Regions from separate parts of the Solibacillus silvestris genome, predicted to be linked through region 1. Evidence: predicted binding sites of a transcription regulator. Region 1 holds the regulator's gene; each other region holds the start of a gene.
What was found. Region 1 encodes LexA, which represses DNA repair genes until DNA is damaged. Its sites were predicted from a motif close to CGAACATATGTTCG; they were not measured.
Positions count from the first base shown of each region.

Region 2: parE (DNA topoisomerase IV subunit B) is a predicted target of LexA. The motif match lies at 1,051-1,064, and genes of this name have one in related genera.
Region 3: recA (recombinase RecA) is a predicted target of LexA. The motif match lies at 1,251-1,264, and genes of this name have one in related genera.

Region 1 is NZ_JBQCJW010000003.1:7,954-10,232, reverse strand. It holds gene ACTHOQ_RS02420 (5' nucleotidase, NT5C type) at 1-173, shown strand, start outside; gene ACTHOQ_RS02415 (gamma-glutamyl-gamma-aminobutyrate hydrolase family protein) at 296-991, shown strand; gene lexA (transcriptional repressor LexA) at 1,078-1,701, opposite strand; gene yneA (cell division suppressor protein YneA) at 1,863-2,213, shown strand; gene ACTHOQ_RS02400 (YneB family resolvase-like protein) at 2,200-2,279, shown strand, end outside.
Region 2 is NZ_JBQCJW010000047.1:7,986-10,264, reverse strand. It holds gene parE (DNA topoisomerase IV subunit B) at 1-1,029, opposite strand, end outside; gene plsY (glycerol-3-phosphate 1-O-acyltransferase PlsY) at 1,339-1,941, shown strand; gene ACTHOQ_RS17765 (HesB/YadR/YfhF family protein) at 2,055-2,279, shown strand, end outside.
Region 3 is NZ_JBQCJW010000038.1:3,449-5,727, reverse strand. It holds gene ACTHOQ_RS16570 (competence/damage-inducible protein A) at 1-1,179, shown strand, start outside; gene recA (recombinase RecA) at 1,346-2,279, shown strand, end outside.

The DNA of each region.
Region 1 (2,279 bases):
CGGTTATACATACCGATTATTTAATCGATGACAGTCCAAGGCAACTAGCTGCATTTAAAGGGACGGGGCTATTATATTCAATGCCGTACAACAGTGCGGAGGAAGGATATATACGTGTCCAAAACTGGCAGGATATCAAACAATACTTCATTAAACAATTGGAAACCGTATAACAGCGTAAGGATTGCACTTGAGCAATCCTTTTTTTACGGATAATTTCGCTGGTCATTTACCGAGGTGCAATAGTATAATTTGAATTATTTGAATTATCTATAAAAGATAAGGGGCAGGTAAAATGAAACCAATCATTGGGTTGACGATGTACGACTTTGATAAAAAACTGGATATTAATAATGCCTATTTAACGTCAATTGAACAGGCAGGGGGTATCCCGGTATGCATACCGAATGCGACAAAAGAAAATGCGGAAGCTTTATTAAACATTATAGACGGGCTTGTATTAATTGGCGGTGCCGATATTGATCCACTATTATTTGGGGAAGAGCCGCATCGCCATATAGGAAGTGTTGTCCGAAAGCGCGATGATAGCGATATTTTGCTAATGAACGAGGCATACAATAGACAAATGCCCATTTTAGGTATTTGCCGAGGCCAGCAAATTATGAATGTTGCGCTTGGCGGAACGATTATACAGGATATTCCGTCACAGATGGAAAATGCTTTATTACATAAGCAATCTTCCAAGCGAGCAGAATTGGCCCACACTGTTGAAGTGGCAACACCAAAATTTAAAACTATTTTTGGGGAAGATTCGTTTCGCGTGAACACATTTCACCACCAATCTGTTGGACAGTTGGGGAAAGGGTTGGTTGTATCGGCAATTGCGAAAGATGGCATTATTGAAGGGATTGAGCATGAATCGCACCCGTACTGTGTTGCAGTGCAGTGGCATCCAGAGGAATTGGCCCCTCATGGAAATATTCATGCACAACGTTTATTTGAAAGCTTTATAAATGCGTGCAAAAAGTAAGGAACGGAATGGCTCAGTCGATAGCGGCTGAGTTTTTTGGCAATATAAAAAAACTTGCCGATTCAACTAGAATGGCAAGCTTACAATTAATGAATATTTCGATAGAGACCTACAACTTTGCCTAAAATGGATACTTTATTGACGATAATTGGCTCCATTGAACTGTTTTCCGGCTGTAAACGAAAATATGTCTTTTCTTTGTAGAAGCGTTTTACCGTCGCTTCATCTTCCTCCGTCATTGCAACGACTATTTCGCCATTGCTTGCTGTAGAAGTTTTCTTCACGATGACATAATCCCCATTTAGAATGCCTGCTTCAATCATCGATTCTCCCATAATTTCAAGCATGAATAAATCTTCTTCCGGAGAGCCATATGCATCTGGCAACGGGAAATATTCCTGGATGTCTTCAATTGCCGAAATAGGTAGACCGGCTGTTACTTTGCCGATTAATGGCACATGGATAACCCCTTGTTTAGCGATTGACATATCTTCCTGATCTAATATTTCAATGGCGCGCGGCTTCGTAGGGTCGCGACGAATAAGCCCTTTACTTTCTAAACGAGCAAGATGCCCATGGACCGTTGAACTAGAAGCTAAACCTACCGCCTCTCCAATTTCACGAACTGATGGCGGATAGCCTTTTGTACGAACTTCCTCTTTTATAAAAGTTAGAATGGCTTGTTGTCGCTTTGAAATTTTCTGTGTCAACTTACTCACCTCTTTATCATGCTATTTTTCTTAATGTAAGTATAGCAGTATGCGAACATGAAAGCAAACATAAGTTCGAAAAAGCAGTTGACAAAAACATACGTTCGTAATATTATGGGAACAAATATTCCGAACATACATTCTAAAAAAGGGGTTTTCTTATGAAGAAGTTGAGATTAAACAGCTTTACATCAATGCTGCTTGCATTTTCCATTTTATTATTTGCCATTATCATCGTTAAAGACGATAAAATTGAATTATACGAACACGTAACAATTGAGCATGGCGATACTTTATGGTCGTTAGCGGAACAATATCGTGGTAAAATGGCAAAGCATGATTGGATAAGTGAAGTTAAGAAGGAAAATGGCTTGCTGGATGAAAAGGTTGTTTTCGGTCAAGTATTGGTCGTACCTGTGGAAAAAGACGCACAATACATCGTCAAACTGAACGAATCATCAGACATGCAATCATCGGTTAAAGTAGTGAGAGAAAATAATGACAGAAACTAAAGCAGTTATTTATTGTCGTGTCAGCACTGAAAAGGACACGCAAGAAACATCATTAATACGTCAGCA
Region 2 (2,279 bases), on a different contig from region 1:
CCCTTTTGTCTGACCTTCAAATTGCAGCAGATTTTCAGGAATACGTACGGAAACAATTGCTGTCAGGCCTTCACGAATATCGGTGCCCTCAAGGTTTTTATCTTTTTCTTTCAGTAATCCGATCTTGCGGGCGTATTCATTAAATACACGTGTCAAAGCTGTTTTAGCACCAGTTTCGTGCGTACCGCCATCACGGGTACGGACATTGTTAACGAACGACAAAATCGTTTCGGAATAGCCGTCGTTAAATTGCAGGGCGAACTCCACTTCAATTTCTTGAATTATACCTTCTACATATTTAACCGGATGTAATACATCTTTTTCTTCATTTAAATATGCTACGAATGCTTCAATACCGCTTTCATAATGGAAAAGTTCGTGCTGACTTTCCCCGCGCTCGTCGATAAGTTCAATCTTTAAGCCTTTCAATAAAAACGCCGATTCTCTCAAGCGCTCAGCCAATGTATCATAATTGTATTTTACTACTGAAAAAATGGTTGGATCGGGCAAGAAATGCACCAATGTGCCTGTTTCCTTTGTTTTCCCGATAATATCAAGAGATGTGACGGGTTTGCCGCCTTGCTCAAAGCGCTGGCGATAAATTTGATCTTCACGATAAATCGTCACTTCCAAAAATGTCGATAAAGCGTTTACAACAGATGAGCCAACACCATGTAAACCACCGCTCGTCTTGTAGCCGCCTTGTCCAAATTTACCCCCTGCATGAAGTACGGTGAAAATGATTTCTGGAGTTGGCTTGCCCATTTTATGCATACCTGTTGGCATACCGCGACCATGATCCCGCACGCTAATGCTATTATCTTCATGAATTTTCACGATGATATGATTACCAAATCCAGCAAGCGCTTCATCCACTGCATTGTCTACGATTTCATATACTAAGTGGTGAAGACCTCGGCTATCTGTAGAACCAATATACATCCCTGGTCTTTTACGTACGGCTTCTAAACCTTCTAATACTTGAATGGCATCTTCATTATAAGAAATACCTGTTTGGCTTTTTACCAAATGTAATCCCCTCCAAAAATACAAACAAACGTTCTGTTTACTACCTAATCGTACTGTCAAATATGCATGATGTCAATGTTTGAACGTACCTTTTTAGGCTTTGCAAAGACTAATTGTATCATCAAAATTGAACGTTTAAAAGCATATCCTTTAGTAGCTTGACATGAAATGTAACTTTTTTCCTGTATTTCTTTAAAATTTAACGAAAAAATAATACCTCTTTCCTTCTATTAAAAAACATTGTAAAATATTCATTACATACTATTAGTACCAACTAACAATCCTGATATTTGAAAGGAGCACAACTTCTTGATCAATGCATTAATTATTATTTGTGCTTATTTAATCGGCTCTATCCCATCTGCTTTGTGGATTGGCAAAATTTTTTATAAAACAGATATTCGAAAGCATGGCAGCGGGAATTTGGGAACAACGAATACGTTTCGCGTTTTAGGGAAGAAACCTGGGATTGCCGTACTGTTGATTGATATTTTTAAAGGAACAGCCGCAGTATTATTGCCGCTGCTAGCTATTTTCAGCGATAGTACGGTCCATCCGCTTATCCTCGGCATTATCGCCGTAGCGGGGCATATATTCCCGGTTTTTGCGAAGTTCCGCGGCGGCAAAGCTGTAGCGACAAGCGCCGGCGTTATTTTAGGCTATAATTTACCGCTGTTTTTAGTGTTGCTCGCTGTTTTCCTAATTTCGCTTAAAACGACGAAAATGGTGAGCTTGACATCGATGATTGCTGCAACAGCCGCATTAATCTATGTGACGGTATATTGGATTGTGACAGGTGAATATGCGCTCTTTATTTTAATTGCGTTTTTGGCAGGATTTATTTTTTACCGTCACCGCGAAAATATTAAACGTATAAAAAATGGGACTGAGCCAAAAATTAAAGGTTTTTAAACTGTGCGCTGAAAGTATATGCTTTCAGCGCATTTTTTGTTGTATTTAAATTTTGAACGCGGTTTTTGTAAGTTTCTTTCTTTTGCTGCATAATGACAATAGAGGTGAATTGTATGGAAATTAAACTATCAGAAAAAGCGATCAATTGGTTTAAAGGAGAAATGGAAGTCGAAAATGGCGATTATATTCGCTTCTACGCAAGATATGGGGGCTCCTCTCCTTTTCATGAAGGTTTTTCGTTAGGGATGACACGTGAACAGCCGCATGAAATCGGCATTGAAGCCGTTATAGAAGATGTTCATTTTTTTATAGAGAAATCAGATGAATGGTTTTTTAAT
Region 3 (2,279 bases), on a different contig from region 1:
CAGCTATCGGAGCTAGGCATCAATGTTTATTACCATACGGTTGTAGGGGATAACGAAGCACGGCTTTTAAATGCGATTAAAATTGCGGAACAGCGCGCGGACATTATCATTATCTCAGGTGGCTTAGGACCGACAAAGGATGATTTAACGAAGGAAACGATTGCCAAGCATTTGCAGCGTAATTTAGTTATGGACAATACTGCGCTCTATGCAATCGAACAGTTTTTTTCCAAGCAAAAACGTTTTATGACGGAAAATAATCGCAAGCAAGCATTGGTATTAGAAGGGTGCGACGTATTGATGAACCAGCACGGAATGGCACCGGGCATGTTTTTAAATCAGGATGGGCATATTTATATTTTACTGCCAGGGCCTCCAAAAGAGTTGGAGCCAATGTTCCAGTATGAAACGAAGCCGAAACTCGCGGCGCTTTTGCATGATGGCGGCGTCATTTTATCGCATGTATTGCGTTTTTATGGCATTGGGGAAGCCGAGCTAGAAGTACGCGTACAGGAAATTCTGGACGGTCAAACAAATCCGACTGTCGCGCCGCTTGCATCAGACGGGGAAGTGACACTGCGGATCACGGCGAAAGCGCAAAATGAGCAGCAAGCATTTCGTTTAATCGAATTAAAGAAACGCGAAATTTTAGATATTGTAGGAGAATATTATTACGGTGTAAATAATGATTCATTAGCATCAAAGCTTGTGGAAATGCTTTTAGAAAACAATTTAACGATTTCTGCCGCGGAAAGTTTGACAGCGGGACTATTCCAATCTGAATTAGCGGAAATCCCGGGTGTAGCTTCTGCATTAATGGGGGGAGTTGTAACATATACGAAGGAAACGAAAATAGAACAGCTTAATATCGAAGCTGGCCTTATCGAGAAATATGGCATTGTGAGCAGTGAATGTGCAGCTGAAATGGCATTGAAAGTGCGTGAAAAATTCCATACAAATATTGGGGTTGGTTTAACGGGTGCTGCAGGGCCAAGCAGTCATGATGGGCAGCCGGCAGGGGCGGTTTGGGTAGGAATCAGCATCGGGGAAAATGACCCAATAACATACCGTCTGCAGCTATCAGGGTCCAGAAATTCAAATAGAATCCGAGCTGTAAAATTTACATTCAGCTATTTGATGCGGGAATTGACGAAACTTGGTTTTAAAAAGTTGATTTAGTTTTCAATATAAAGGAGAATAGACGATTTAAACGCTAAATAGAGGTCTTTTAGAAAGTTTTCAAGAAAAAGCGAAAATATGTTCGCTTTTTTCTTGAATGTTATCTCATTAGCAAGTATAATAGAGACATAAAACAAATAAGGCTTTTTTCTAAGGAGGAAATAGTTTGAGTGATCGTAAAGCAGCGTTAGATATGGCGTTAAAACAAATAGAAAAACAATTCGGCAAAGGTTCCGTTATGAAGCTGGGCGAAAATTCTGATCGTAAAATGGAGACATCTTCATCAGGTTCCATCGCAATTGATGCAGCATTAGGTATTGGCGGTTACCCGCGCGGACGTATTGTGGAAGTATACGGACCAGAGTCTTCCGGTAAAACAACGGTTACATTGCATGCCATTGCAGAAATCCAGGCGAACGGCGGTACGGCGGCGTTTATCGATGCAGAGCACGCATTGGACCCAGTATATGCGCAAAAATTAGGCGTTAACATTGATGAATTATTATTATCACAGCCAGACACGGGCGAGCAAGCCCTTGAAATCGCAGAAGCATTAGTGCGCTCAGGTGCGATTGATATTATTGTAATCGACTCAGTGGCTGCATTAGTTCCAAAAGCAGAAATCGAAGGCGAGATGGGCGATTCTCATATGGGTCTTCAAGCGCGTTTAATGTCACAAGCATTGCGCAAGCTTTCGGGTGTAATTAATAAATCAAATACGTTGGCAATCTTCATTAACCAAGTGCGTGAAAAAATCGGGGTTATGTTCGGTAACCCGGAAACAACAACAGGTGGACGTGCTTTAAAATTCTATTCATCGATTCGTTTGGAAGTTCGTAAAGGTGAAGCGATTAAGCAAGGCACGGATATTGTAGGGAATAAAACAAAAATTAAAGTTGTAAAAAATAAAGTAGCACCGCCATTCCGTACAGCGGAAGTGGATATTATGTACGGTGAAGGCATTTCCAAAGAAGGGGAAATCGTTGATATCGGTGCAGATTTGGATATCATCCAAAAGAGCGGCTCTTGGTATTCATACAATAATGACCGTATCGGACAAGGCCGTGAAAATGTAAAGCAATTCTTAAAGGAAAATTCTG